Regions from separate parts of the Devosia yakushimensis genome, predicted to be linked through region 1. Evidence: riboswitches for the same ligand, from Rfam matches in the RefSeq annotation. Region 1 holds a riboswitch; the other holds the start of a gene.

Region 1 (7,086 bases):
GCGTCGTCCAGGGCCGAAAAAGGCTCATCCAGCAGCACGACGGGGCGGTTGCGCACCAGGGTGCGGGCCAGGGCCACACGCTGTTTCTGTCCCCCCGATAATGTCGCGGCGGTCTGTTGGCCCATTCCCGCGAGACCCACTTCGGCCAAAGCCGTTTCCACTGTCTGCCCCGCAGGCGCCTTGCCGGGCAGGCCGAGCGCCACATTGCGGGCAGCCGAGAGGTGGTCGAAAAGATTGTCCGATTGCAGCAGCAGCGAGACCGGCCGGGATTCGGGCGCCAGCGGCACGAGGTCCCGGCCATCGAGATCGATGCGGCCCGAAAGGGGCGCGAGGAACCCCGCCAGCAGGTCGAGCAGGGTGGATTTGCCCGAGCCGCTGGCGCCCGAAATGGCGGTGATTTCGCCGGGCAGGGCTTCCATCTCGAAGTGATAGGGTGTGACCTGGCCGGGATAGGCGAAGGCGAGGTCTTCAACGCGCAGCATTGGCAATCCTTTCGAACAGCCGGGGCAGGCCCACAAAGGCGATAATGGTGCCGATGAGCAGAATGGCGGCGATAGCAGCCGCGTCATTGCCGCGATAGGCACCCAGGGCGCGGAACATCAGCAGTGGCAGGGTCTGGAAATCCTGGGTGCCGAACAGCGCGATAACGCCCAGATCACCCAGCGAAAAACAGAAGGCCAGCGCCAGCATGACGCCGATATCCTTGCCGAGCAGGGGATACTCGACGGCGGTGAATTGCCGCCAGCCGGAGAGATCGAGCGAGCGGATCAGCTTGCCCCGCGTGCGGGCGATGGCCTCGAAGGGCGGGCCGAGCGTTGCCATGGCGAAGGGCAGGGCGAGCAGGCTATTGCCGAGGATGACGACATAGGGCGCAGCCAGCGCGGGCGCAACGCCCAGATTGCGCACCAGGAGGAAAAAGCCCAGCGAGAGCACCACGGCGGGCACGGCCAGATAGGCGAAGGCCGGCATGCCCAGAATGGTGCGGATCATGCCATTGCCGGTGGCGCCGCGGCCCATGGCGAGGGTGATGGCCAGCAGCAGCGTCAGCAACGCCGAACTGGTGCCGATGACGAGGCTGGAAAGCGCCGCCCACCAGAAAGCCGGCTGCGCCAAGAGGCGCCCGAAGCCGCCCACTACGCCATCGAACAGGACCGAAGCCAGGGGCAGGATGAAGGCTATGGTGCAAAGGATGAGGATGATGGTTTGCACTATCCGCGCGCCAATGCCATCGCGCCAGCTCGGGGCTGTGGAAGGCCCCAGGCTCGTGGGAATGGGCGCCAGGGCCGAGGCGATCAGGATGACAATGGAGCAGACCCCGATCTGCGTCAGCGCCAGCAGCACGGCGGCGCGCAGGTCGAAATCCTGCCGCACGGCGGCATAGATGGCCACTTCCAGTGTCTGGTTGGCGGGCCCGCCGCCAAGCAGCAGCACAATGGGGAAGCTGGTAAAGGCGAGGAGGAAGATGATGGCGCCCAGGCCCGGCAGCGTGCCGCGCAGGGCCGGCCAATCGATGATGGTAAAGCGCTGCCAGGCGGAAAGGGCCAGGGATTGCCCGGTCTTGAGGCGAGGCCGGGGGATGGCGTCGAGCCGGGCCAGCATGATGCGGGCGGCAAAGGCGCCGTCGAGAATGACATGGGCAAAGAGAATGCCGGAAAGCCCGAAGGCGGGATTGCCGATGGCGGTGCCGAACAGGGCCTCGCTCGCCTGGTTGATCCAGCCATTGCGTCCCCAGATGGAGAGCAGGCCAAAGGCCACCACCATGCCGGGGGTGACGATGGCCGAGGCGAAAAGGCCGACAACCAGATCGCGCCCGGGAAAACGCAGCCGGTTGAGCGCCCAGGCGAGCGCCATGCCCACGGCCAGCGAGAGTATCGTGGTGAGGCCAGCCTGGATCGAGGTCATCCGCAGCAGATGAGGGATATCCACCCGTCCCGGGCCGCTGGCCTGATCGGTGGCCGCGCTGAAAATCGACCACAAGACGAGGGCGATCAGCACGGCAATCGCGAAAGCCAGGGCGGAAGCGGCGGCGATACGCAGCGGGCGGTGGGGCAGGGCGGTCATGGATGCTTCCATGGGCACAGATCGCCCCCACCCCTGACGCTGAGCACGCATGCCTGCGAGCCACGATCTGCACCCTCCCCGCCTCCCCCATCAAGGGGGAGGTGCCGTTCTGTGGTTGTGACCATCCCGGTGGTCCCTACTGAATCGCCTTCAGCATCTCGTCGATCCAGGCAGGTGTATTCGCCTCGATCTCGGCGTCGGGCAGGGTCAGGGTCTTTTCCGGCTGGGGCAGCGCGCCAAAGGCGGGGTTCAGTTCATAGCCAAGGTCGATGACCGGGAACATCCAATTGGTGGTGGGGATGATCTTCTGGGCGTCGGCCGATGTCAGGTAATCGAGGAACTGGAAGGCGAGTTCCTGGTGCTTGGAGGATTTGAGCACGCCAGCCACTTCGGTCTGGGCGAAATGGCCCTCCTCGAACAGGGCTGCCTTGATCGTATCGTCGTCTTCCTCGACGATGTGATAGGCTGGCGAGGTGGTGTAGGAGAGCGCCATATCGGCCTCACCCTCAAGGAAGAGATTGTAGCTTTCGCTCCATTCGCGCGTGACGGTCAGGATATGGGGCTTGAGCCCGGCCCAGATTTCGGGCGCGCGGTCGCCATAGGCAGCCTTGATCCAGAGCACGAGGCCCAGGCCGGGCGTTGCCGAACGCGGGTCCTGGATGACGATCTTGAAATCGTCGGGCAGGGCGATCAGCTCTTCGAACGACTTTGGCGGATTGGCCACCTTGTCGCTGTCATAGACAAAGGCGAAATGGGCGTAATCGAAGGGCACGAAGCTCTTGTCGGTCCAGCCGGTGGGCAGGGTCAGGTTGTCGAAATAGAAATTGTGCTCGGCAAACAGCCCGGTGTCGCGCGCTTCCCCGGCAATGGCGGTATCGAGCCCGACGATCAGATCGGCCTCGGTCGTGGCGCCTTCGAGCTGCACACGGCGCAGCGTGCCGATGGAGGAATCCGCGGCGATGAAATCGACCGTGCAGTTGCAAATGGCTTCAAAGCCGGCCTTGAGCTGGGGGCCGGGGCCCCAATCGGCGGCAAAACCATCATAGGTATAGATTTTGAGCGCCGGCACATCCTGGGCGAAGGCGGGCGTGGCGAAGAGTCCGGCAAGGACCGCAAGCGCCAGAGAGGTGGATTTGACCATTGGGTCATTCCCTTCATCGGTTCAAGCGATCATGTGTGAAGGGATAGGTGTCAATGGTGGAGCGTGGCGAGACGCCCTTGCCATCTCGAACTTCCTCCGCCAGCATGACCTGGTTCAGGTTCAATGGGTAATTCTCAGCTCCGGAAACCCGGAACACCCCAGCGAGACGCCTGAGACTTAGTGCGAGAATTGTGACAGTGCAAGAGACTTCCGTGAGCGGCGCGGATGGGCTGCCCATCGTGTTTGAAGGCCCATTGGCCATTGTGGGCGGCGGGGTGGTGGACCCGGCTCTGCTGGTCGAGTTGGACCGGCGGGGCGTCGCCCTGGTGGGCGCCGATGGCGGGGGCGATGCAATCGGGGATGCGGGCCTGGTGCCCGCCGCGATCATCGGCGATCTTGATTCCCTCTCCAACCGGACCGGTTGGGAGCAACGGACCAGGGTCGTCCACCTTGCCGAGCAGGAAACCACCGACTTCGAGAAAGCCCTCTATTCGACCGCAGCGCCGCTGACATTGGCGCTGGGCATGACCGGCAAGCGGCTCGATCACACATTGTCAGCGCTGAATGCCATGCAGAAATTTGCGCTGCGGCGGCATCTGCTGCTGGTGGATGAGGTCGACGTGGCGCTGGCCGTAATTGGCCCGTTCAGCTTCGAAGCCGCCAAGGGCGAGCGGGTGTCGATCTATCCCCTGGCGGAAGTGAGCTTTGCCCGCTCCGAGCGACTGCTCTATCCGCTGGATGGATTGACGCTGGCGCCGGGCGGACGGCTCGGTACGTCCAATGAGGGGCTCGGGGGGCGGGTCGAGATTGTTCCGGCCGACGACACGCCCTGGCTGCTCATCCTCGACAAGTCGCATCTGCCGGCGCTCATCGACCTGCTCCTCGCCCCTGCGTGACGCCTTTCTGAATGGCCCGTTCAAGGCCGTTTCAGCCGGTGCGGCTCACATCGGGAGCCGCCGGAATAACCGGCGATCAGAGAGGAGTTTTCCGAAAATGTCGATCAGCAGATCCATAGCCGTTGCCCTCGTGCTTGCCACCGGGCTTGCGGCCGGCGCCGCGCAGGCCAATGACATTGCCATTGGCACCGGCCTGTCCGAACTGGCCATTATCATCGTTGGCGGCAAGGGTGGGGATGTCAGCCTCAACCCGCAGCCTTTGCCGCCGGGCATTGTCAATCCCTGGGTCCGGCAGGGGCTCAATCCCCAGCCATTGCCGCCGGGCAGGGGTCCGGCGACCGCGGTTCGCCCCGGCTTCTGGCAGGGCAGCAATCCGGACGAGCTTGTGCCGGGCCGGATGTATTAGGCGCTGCTGGGGGGGTCGGGATACCCCCTCCTAACCTCCCCCTGATAGGGGGAGGGATATCTCCACTCTTGGAACTGGATCGAGTTCTAACCACTGAACGGTCCCTCCCCCTATCAGGGGGAGGCTAGGAGGGGGTATCCACTTGCCAAGACCTTTGGCTGATCCGGGAGGGTATCCCGGTGGATAATTCGCCTTTGCCCGCCTATGCTGGGGCGGACCTCAGGGAGATGGCATGACAAATCGCCGGCATATATTGACGGGTTTGGCCGGGCTCTCACTCGGCCTTTCAGTCCGGCAGGAGGCCTGGGCCATGAGCAGTTTCACTCAGCAGGTCGCCGCCTCGCTGCCCCAAGGCGTCACCTTGCCCGAGGCCTTCGTTACGACCATGGACTGGATGGCGGCCAATGACTTTGTGCGTGATGGACCAATTGCCTATCTCTCGCCCGCCAGCGCTCAACTCATGAGCGAAACCGGCTTCAAGCCTGTGGATGCCGGCCATGTTGCCGCGTGGCTGGGCACTGAAGACCCCAGCTACGTGGATCGGTTGGCACCCATCATTCCGACCGGCGGCGAGGGCTCGTATGCGGCGTTGTGGCGGCGCGACGATGGTGGCCTCAGCATCGTGCATATGGGGTCGGGTTCGGGCTCAACCATGACATGCGTTTTGGCTGATGACCCTGTCGACATGCTGCGGCTGATGGCGATCGGCTATTCCGAGCTGTGCTGGCCGGAGACCCTTGCCATAACGCCGGAACAGGAACATTCCGATCTTGTCATGATCCTGGGGGCAGACAATGTGCTGCCCTATAGCCCACCGCAGGAATTCCGCCGGTTCATCACTAAAACCTTCAATGTCACCATCCCCGAACGGGGGTCGGAAATCGTTGGGAATGTTGCGCTGATGGAATCGGAAACCTCCGATGATCCATTCTGGCGGTGGATGCAGACCGTGCCGCGCTAACAAAAAAGGCGGGCACCGGGCCCGCCTTTTCCAAATTGTCTCAACCGCTTAGGCCGCGCTGCGGGCAGCTTCCTTGACCGCGTCCTGCACCTTTTCAAAGGCGCGGACCTCGATCTGGCGGATGCGTTCGCGGCTGACGTCATATTGCTGGGCCAGCTCTTCGAGCGTCGCCGGGTTTTCCTGCAGCCGGCGGGCGTTGAAGATGGCGCGTTCGCGCTCGTTGAGCACGTCCATGGCATTGGTCAGAAGACCCATGCGCTCGGTATACTCCTCGCTTTCGCCCAAAGCCGTTTCCTGGCTCGGGGTGTCGTCGACCAGCCAATCTTGCCATTCCGAGGAACCTTCGTCGGCCCGCATCGGCGAGTTCAGCGAAGCGTCGCCCGACAGGCGCGCATTCATCGACACCACATCGTCTTCGGTGACGTTGAGCGTGGTGGCGATCTGCTTGATCTGGTCAGGATGCAGGCTCCCATCGTCGAGCGCGGCGATCTGGCCCTTCACCTTACGCAGGTTGAAGAACAGGCGCTTTTGCGCGGCAGTGGTGCCGATCTTGACCAGGCTCCAGGAGCGCAGGACATATTCCTGAATGGCGGCGCGGATCCACCACATGGCATAGGTGGCCAGCCGGAAGCCCTTTTCCGGCTCGAAGCGCTTGACCGCATGCATCAGGCCCACATTGCCTTCCGAGATAACCTCGGAAATGGGCAGGCCATAACCGCGATAGCCCATGGCGATCTTGGCAACGAGACGCAGGTGAGAGGTAATGAGCTTTTGGGCAGCGCCGGGATCGGCATGCTCTTTATAGCGCTTGGCGAGCATATATTCTTCATCCGGTTCCAACATGGGGAACTTGCGGATTTCCTGAAGATAGCGGCTCAGCCCGCCTTCGCTTGAAAGGACCGGCAGATTTGTCTGGGCCATGAATGCACCCCTTTCTGATATCCCCCATGCTAGTGGCGCCGGATTGCCGCTACATTGCGTAAAAGCCGAATGTAGTGACGCCCGTTCAACGCTTGGCGCGGGCGGATCAGTCCCCCGGAAATATCCATTTCGGCATATTCGCGGAACTTAGAGCATATATAGGTAGCGGCTTCGCGAATGTAAGGGCGCGAAGTGTCCGTGAAACGTTACAAATTCGCAATGGTTGCTGGGCCTTGGGCGGCGGGGCAGTAGCGTTTCCGTGAACCATTCTAGCGCAGGGACGATGGGTTTTCCAGTGTCCAGCGGGCCGGCACCTGTTACCGCGCAAAAGCCTTGTTATAGGGCTCCAAGGCCTCTTCCAGCGCTTCGAGATCGGGCGGCAGCGGGGCTTCGAAGAACATTTCCTCGCCGGTCGTGGGGTGTTCGAACCCCAGTTCGGCCGCGTGCAGCGCCTGCCGGCCCAGTGCCTGGATGGGGGCGGCGACTTCGGGCGGCAGCCGGTTGATCTTGGTGGCATAGCCCGAGGCATAGACGGCGTCGGCCACCAGGGGATGGCTGATATAGGCCATATGCACGCGAATCTGGTGGGTGCGGCCGGTTTCGAGATGGCATTGCACCCGGGTAATATCCCAGCCCACGTCGCCAAAGCGCGCTTCGACGAAATAATGAGTGATCGCCTCGCGCCCATCCTTGCGCACGG
Region 2 (7,086 bases), 2.3 Mb from region 1:
GTGAACGCTTCCTGGCCGACTCTGCTCATGAGTTGCGCACACCCATCGCCATTCTGCAAACCCGGATCGAGATGGCCGAGCCCTTCCCCGAACAGGCGCAATTGCTGGTGGACGCCGCGCGTCTGGCGAGTCTTGCCGGACAATTGCTCGACCTGCAGCGGATGGATCTGGGCGACAGCCATTTCGAGCCGCTCGAGCTTGGCGACATGGCAGGCAATGTGGTGGGAGACCTCGCGCCGCTGGCCATCGCAGCGGGCTACGAATTGTCGCTGAACGCGCCCGATGACCCGGTGATGGTCGATGGCGACAGCAGCAGCCTCAGCCGGGCGCTGACCAATGTCATCCAGAACGCCATAGCCTATGGCGGCAAGAAGGGTGAAATCACCGTCGATGTGGGCCGCGACGGCACGATCTCGGTCAGCGACGATGGTCCGGGCATTCCCATCAGCGAGCGCGACCGGGTGTTCGAGCCCTTCTATCGCGTCAAGCCAGCGGCACATGGCGCGGGGCTCGGCCTCAATCTGGTGGAGGCCATTGTGCGGCGGCATCACGGGCATATCACCATTGCCGATGCGCCCTCGGGCGGGGCCTGCATCATCATCTCCCTGCCGGTTTTACGACAGGCGGCAAAAAAATCGGAACCGGTTCCAGCCCTGTAAGGCCCACGCAAGCTTGGGGGCACATTCTCGCTTCAGGCAAAGCGGTCGAGCCGCCTCATGCCGAGGCCGCCAAGAATGGCCGCAATGCGTTGTTTTCAGGAGTATGACCAAGTGTCCCTTCGCTACACCCTCGCCGCCCTGCTGACGGGCACCGTCGCCGTCGCTTCGGTTTCCGCCGCACAGGCCGCCGACCTCTATACGCCCGCCCCCGCCGCGATTTCCTATTCCGATGCCGGGCTGGCCGTAGCCACCGACAACTGGAGCGGCTTTTATGCCGGTGCGCATGGCGGCATGATGAGCGCCGACGACTTCGACAACACGTCGTTCTCGGGCGGCGTGCAGGCCGGCTACCTGCAGCAGTTCGGCCAGTTCGTGGTGGGCGCCGAAGTCTCGGGTACGCTCAGTGATGAACTGCGCTACGAACTCACCCCCGATGCCGGGCTGACGCAGAACTGGTCGCTGGCCGCCAAGGGCCGCGCCGGCGTGGCGCTGGGCGATACCCTGATCTACGGCACGGCCGGTGCTTCGCTGGCCGAACTGGAGCCGAGCGGCACCACCACGTCGGGCACCGACACCTATGGTGGCGTGGTCTTCGGCGCCGGTGTCGAACAGAACCTGGGCAATAATTTCAGCGTGCGCGCCGAATATCTGCAGACCCGCTATTTCGACGTGGACAGCACGGTTGCCGGCATCGCCCGCACCGACGATCTGACCAATCATGCCGTTACGCTCGGCGTGAACTACCGCTTCTAAGCCAAACGGCCGCGATGCACCGCGGCCGCTCATCGTGCACTGACCTCCATCGGCACGACATGGAAGAACCGGGGCTTCGGCTTCGGTTTTTTCGTTTTTGTGGTCATCCACAACGTCATTCCCGCGCAGGCGGGAATCCATTCTTTCTCTTCGTCACAGTTTGAAGAGTGGATTCCCGCCTGCGCGGGAATGACGCCGTGGGTGGGGGAAACTTGCTGCGTGCAAGAACCGGCAGGCCCTGCCCCTCACCTAAACCGGCAGTTCCGACGTCTGCTTGACCACCTGGCTGGGTACATCGGTCTTGACGTTTTGCAGGCCCCTGATGCGGCTCAGATGTTCGGACTGGAAGCGGCGATAGTCGTCAATGTCTTCGGCGACGATGCGCACCAGCACGTCGCAATCGCCCAGCATCAGATAGCATTCGAGCACCTGGGGGAGCTTTAGCACCTCCTCGACGAAATGCTCGATCGTTTCCTCGTCCTGTGCCTTGAGCCAGACGCGGGCGAAGAGCGTCAGGCGCTTGCCGATCTTGGCGGGGTTGAGCACGGCCACATATCGGTCAATGATGCCGGCCTGTTCCAGAAGCCGCACACGGCGCAGGCAGGGCGAGGGTGATAGACCTACTTCCTTGGCCAGTTCGATATTCTGCATACGGCCATCGCGCTGCAGGGCGCGCAGTATCTTGCGGTCGATGTCATCGAGTTGCATGGCATTGGATTCCACGAAATTGGATTTTTACGGTACCATGCGCCATGAATTGAGAAAACTGCGCTCTCTTCGCAACCCGATTGCGCCAAAACTGGAATAGAAGAACGCGATTGCGAAGTGATGGATAATGACATGACTGCCATGGAAGGCGAGGCGAGCGGCGAGCAATCGCCGTTGGGTTCGGAACTGGTGCGCGGGATGAAGAGCTGCGTTCCCGTGCTGCTGGGGATCATTCCCTATGCGCTGGTGCTGGGTGCGCAGGCATCGCAAAAGGGGCTCAGTGTTATCGAGCTGCCTCTGATGACGGGGCTCAACTTTGCCGGCGGATCGGAATTCGCCGCCATCCAGCTCTGGACCTCCCCGCCCCACATCGCGCTGATCGTCGCCATCACCTTCCTGGTCAATAGCCGGCATCTGCTGATGGGAGCGGCCATCGCGCCCTATCTGCGGCATCTGCCCAAGCGCAAGGCGCTGCCCGCGCTGTTCGCCATGACCGATGAAAGCTGGGCGCTGGGCATTGCGGATGCCAAGGCCCGTGCTAAGCGGGGCCTGCATCCGGCATTCAGCCTGCCCTATTATCTGGGTACGGCTCTGGTGTTCTATGTGGCCTGGGTGGCCTTCACCACGCTGGGCGCGGCCCTTGGACCGATCATGGGCGATGTCGAGGCCTATGGGTTCGACATGGCGTTTCCCGCCGTGTTCCTGGTGTTGATGCGGGGCATGTGGAAGGGCTTTGCCGCGGCACGGCCCTGGCTAGTGAGCCTGGTGGTCGCCGCCCTCACCTATCTGTTCGTGCCGGGGGCCTGGTATGTGGCAGCCGGCGCCCTGTCCGGGCTGATCGCGGCCTATGTGCTGACGGGAGACGAGGCATGATCGATCCGTTGACCGTCCTGACCATCGTGCTGATGGCGGCCGCGACCTATTGCACCAGAATCGGTGGCTATCTGGTGTTGCGCAATCGCACGCTGAGCCCACGCGCCACCGCCGTCATGGAGGCGGCGCCGGGCTGCGTGCTGATCTCGGTGATTGCGCCCAGCTTTGTCGCCAATAATCCGGCCGACCTGATCGCCATCGCCATTACGCTGGTGGCCGCGACGCGGCTCTCCATGCTGCCCACAGTGATCATCGGCGTCGCCGCGGCGGGGCTATTGCGGCACTTTATCGGGTAGAGGAAAAGTTCTGCACAAGACGCTTGCCATTGGCATCGCAAGCTGATTGATTGCGCCCATCCACAGGGGTGCTCCGTATAGCCGGGGCTGAGACGCGGGCGGCAAGCCTGCAAACCCTAGTAGCTGATCTGGGTAATACCAGCGGAGCGAGGCGGGCACATGTATTCTGGCGCACAGATTTCCATTTATCCTATGACCGACGATTTCGTCGGTGTCATTGTTGGCGCGTTGAGCGCGCTCGATCCCTATCGCGACCGGCTGCAGGTGGAGACTGACGATATCTCCACCCTTTTGGTCGGTGCACCCGAAGTGCTGTTTCCGGCCATGCGCGACCTGTTCGTCGCGGCGGCGAAAAGCGGCAAGCACTGCGTGCTGCATGCCACGATTTCGCGCGGTTGCCCGGGCGAACCCGATGACGCCGTCTGCTACACCACCGAATATGGCGGGCCTGTCCTGCCGCTGGAGCAGCGCAAGCAAATGGCGCTGCAGGCCGTGCAGTCGGCGCCGGTGACCGATATGGCTAGCGCGGCGCAATTCTCGCTCTATGTGATGGATACAAACGATCACATGGACGAAATTTACGGCTGTATCGACTTCCTCAGGCAGTCCGGCACCTTCGATCGCGCCAAGAATTTCTGCACCAAGCTGGGCGGCGACGCCGGAGCGGTATTCGCCACGGTGCAGGCGGCGCTCTGCCGGTTCGGCCCGCCCGAGGGGCACGTCACCATCGACCTGACTGTATCGGCGAATAGCCCGACGGTTCGCTAGCTCACGCGCAGTAGACCTCATGGTGAGCTTGTCGAACCACGAGGTCGTGCCCGAGATGGTGCCACGACCTCGTCCTTCGACAAGCTCAGGATGAGGTCTACTGGGGCGCCGAGAAACCTCCCGGAATCCCTCCATGTCCACACAGTCATCACGCGTCTTCGCGTCCACCCTCGGCAAAATCGGGCCGGCCTTGCTATCCGTCGGAGGGCTGATCCTCGCCTGGGAAGTTTATGCCCGGTTTTCCGGCATCTCGCCGACGACCTTGCCAGCGCCGTCACGGGTTGTCGTGCAGGCGGTGCAGAATTGGCCGGCACTGTTCGAGAATACACTGCCGACCATCAGCGCAACCCTATTGGGCTTTGCCTGTTCGCTGGCGGCGGCATTCTTCTTCTCGGTGTTGATCGACTTTTTCAAGCCGCTGCGGCGGGCGCTGTTTCCAGTGTTCATCATCAGCCAGACGCTGCCGCTCGTGGCCATCGCGCCGCTGATCGTGCTGTGGTTCGGGTTTGGCCTCACGCCCAAGATCATGCTGGTAGCGCTGGTCACCTTTTTTCCGATGCTGGTGGCGCTGGTGCAGGGCTACGCGGCGACAGACGAGGATATCGAGGCGCTGCTGGCCTCGATGGGGGCGTCGCCGCTCCGCATCTTCCTCTTGGCGCGGCTGCCCTCCTCCCTGCCCTATTTCTTCGCCGGGCTGCGCATCTCCATCACCTATGCGGTGGTGGGTGCGATCTTTGCCGAATATGCCGGAGCGGCCAAAGGCTTGGGCATCTATATCCTCAATGCCAAGAACAATTTCCGCCCCGATCTGGTGCTGGCGGCCGTGTTGGTCAGTGCGACGCTGACGCTGGTGTTGTTTGGCACGACCGTGTTGATCCAGCGGCTGGCCATGCCCTGGGAACGGCTGGCCGCGGAGCGCAAGCCATGAGGGGCGTCCGGCTGCAGTTAAGCCAGGTGCGCCGGAGCTTTGGCAAGCTCGATGTGCTGGCCGATATTTCGCTATCGGTGCGGGCGGGCGAGTTCGTCTCCATTCTGGGGCCTTCGGGAGCCGGGAAATCCACGATTTTCAAGCTGCTGACCGGCGGGTTGCAGGCCGATGGCGGCGATATCCGCTTTGACGGCAAGCCGCTGGCGGACCAGACGCGGCCCTTTGCCTTCATGCCGCAGCGCGATGCGCTGATGCCGTGGCGGCGGATCGTGGACAATACGACGCTTGGCCTTGAAGTGCAGGGCATGGCGCGCGAGGCCGCCCGGAAACGCGTGGCGCCGCTCTTTGCCGAATTCGGGCTCGATGGGTTCGAGCAGCATTACCCGGCGCAATTGTCGGGCGGCATGCGGCAGCGGGCGGCCTTGCTGCGCACGGTGGTACAGAACCGCGCCATGCTGCTGCTCGACGAGCCATTTGGCGCCCTCGATGCCCTCACCCGCAGCGGCATGCAGCGCTGGCTCGAAGGCATGTGGGAACACCATAGCTGGACCGCCCTGCTGATCACCCACGATGTGCGCGAGGCCGTGTTCCTGTCCGACCGCATCTATGTGCTGACCGAGCGCCCAGCCCGGGTACTGCGCGAAATCATCGTGCCCTTGCCCCGCCCCCGGCGCGACCTGGCCTCGCCCCAAGCCAGCGCCATCGAGGCCGACATTCTAGAAACCCTGCTCAATCCTCAGTTGGATCAAAGGACGTGACCATGCTTTCCCGACGCAGTTTTTTCGCCGCCGCTTTTGTGGCGGGCCTTGCCGCCATGCCCACCATGGCGCAGGCACAAAAAGTCAGCATCGCGCTCGATTGGACTCCCAATACCAATCACATCGGGCTCTATGTCGCTGAGGCGAAGGGCTTTTATGCCGAGGCCGGCCTGGATGTGGATATCCTGCCCTATAGCGACACCTCGGCCGGAGCGCTGGTTGCCAATCACGTGGCCGATTTCGGCATTCTGGGCACGATCTCGCTGATGACGCAGCGCACGGCCGGGGCCGACTTGGTTGCCACCTATGCGGTGGTGCAGACCGAGACCGGTCGGGTGGTGTTCAATGCCGACCGCACCGATATCCAGAGCCCCAAGGATCTGGATGGCCTCACCTATGGCGGCTTCGGGAGTGCCTGGGAGAATGCGCTGATCGGCACCATCATTCGCCATGATGGCGGCAAGGGCGAGTTTGAGACTGTGACGCTGGGCACCTCTGCCTATGAGGCGCTGGCCAATGGCGCGGTGGATTTCACGCTGGAGGTTTACACCTGGGAAGGGGTCAAGGCCGAGTTGGAAAACGTGGCACAACGCGCCTTCGTCTATGCCGATTTCGGCGTGCCGGACGAACACACGACCTTTATCGGCTCAAGCCAGACCTATCTCGATGCGAACCCGGAGACGGCCGCCGCCTTCATGGCAGCAACCCAGCGCGGTTACGCCTTTGCCGTCGAGCATCCCGATGAAGCGACCGATATCCTGTTGGAGGCCAATGAAGGCATGCTCGACCGCACGCTGATCCGCGCATCACTGCAAGCCCTGATCGACGGGCATTATCTGCAAACGGCGGATGGGGTGATCGGCACGATCGACCCGGCCAAGATGGATGCGATCGGGGACTATCTGTTCACAGCGGGAATTTTGCGCGATGCCGATGGCGCGGTGGTCGCGGAACGGCCGGATTTTGGGCCATATTACAGCAATGATTATTTGCCGCAGAAGTGAAGCGAATGGCCACGCTTCGGACCGGCAATTTTTCACTGTGTCATCCCGGCGAAGGCCGGGATCCATGCTGAAGGCCATCAGCGGCATCGGATACGTGGAGAGCCCGCAGCATGGATTCCGGCCTGCGCCGGAATGACATCGTGGTGGTGAAAAGTGCGGCGCTTAAGGTGCTGTCCACCCACAATCGTTCCACCAACACAATCGCCTCCCTCGGGCTTGACCCGAGGGTCGCTCGCCGCTCATGCCGGGTTGAGGAAGGCCCTCGGGTCAAGCCCGAGGGAGGCGGCGGTGGGTTGGCTGATCCTCGCCCATCCAACAAAAACAAGGGGCGCATTGAGC

The links. Region 1 has a riboswitch for thiamine pyrophosphate ahead of thiB (thiamine ABC transporter substrate binding subunit). Riboswitches for the same ligand answer to the same signal wherever they lie in the genome.
Region 2: another riboswitch for thiamine pyrophosphate. It lies ahead of QQL79_RS11875 (YkoF family thiamine/hydroxymethylpyrimidine-binding protein); the one in region 1 lies ahead of thiB (thiamine ABC transporter substrate binding subunit).

The regions. Positions count from the first base shown of each region.
Region 1 is NZ_BSNG01000001.1:156,970-164,055, forward strand. Features, by position in the region: gene QQL79_RS00730 (ATP-binding cassette domain-containing protein) at 1-482, opposite strand, end outside; gene QQL79_RS00735 (ABC transporter permease family protein) at 469-2,061, opposite strand; gene thiB (thiamine ABC transporter substrate binding subunit) at 2,198-3,202, opposite strand; TPP riboswitch at 3,277-3,373, opposite strand; gene QQL79_RS00745 (thiamine diphosphokinase) at 3,415-4,098, shown strand; gene QQL79_RS00750 (hypothetical protein) at 4,196-4,504, shown strand; gene QQL79_RS00755 (hypothetical protein) at 4,815-5,465, shown strand; gene rpoH (RNA polymerase sigma factor RpoH) at 5,514-6,386, opposite strand; gene QQL79_RS00765 (RluA family pseudouridine synthase) at 6,704-7,086, opposite strand, start outside.
Region 2 is NZ_BSNG01000001.1:2,440,602-2,447,687, forward strand. Features, by position in the region: gene QQL79_RS11850 (sensor histidine kinase) at 1-659, shown strand, start outside; gene QQL79_RS11855 (outer membrane protein) at 771-1,412, shown strand; gene QQL79_RS11860 (Lrp/AsnC family transcriptional regulator) at 1,662-2,120, opposite strand; gene QQL79_RS11865 (AzlC family ABC transporter permease) at 2,253-2,993, shown strand; gene QQL79_RS11870 (AzlD family protein) at 2,990-3,289, shown strand; TPP riboswitch at 3,344-3,457, shown strand; gene QQL79_RS11875 (YkoF family thiamine/hydroxymethylpyrimidine-binding protein) at 3,449-4,057, shown strand; gene QQL79_RS11880 (ABC transporter permease) at 4,191-4,985, shown strand; gene QQL79_RS11885 (ABC transporter ATP-binding protein) at 4,982-5,743, shown strand; gene QQL79_RS11890 (ABC transporter substrate-binding protein) at 5,740-6,747, shown strand.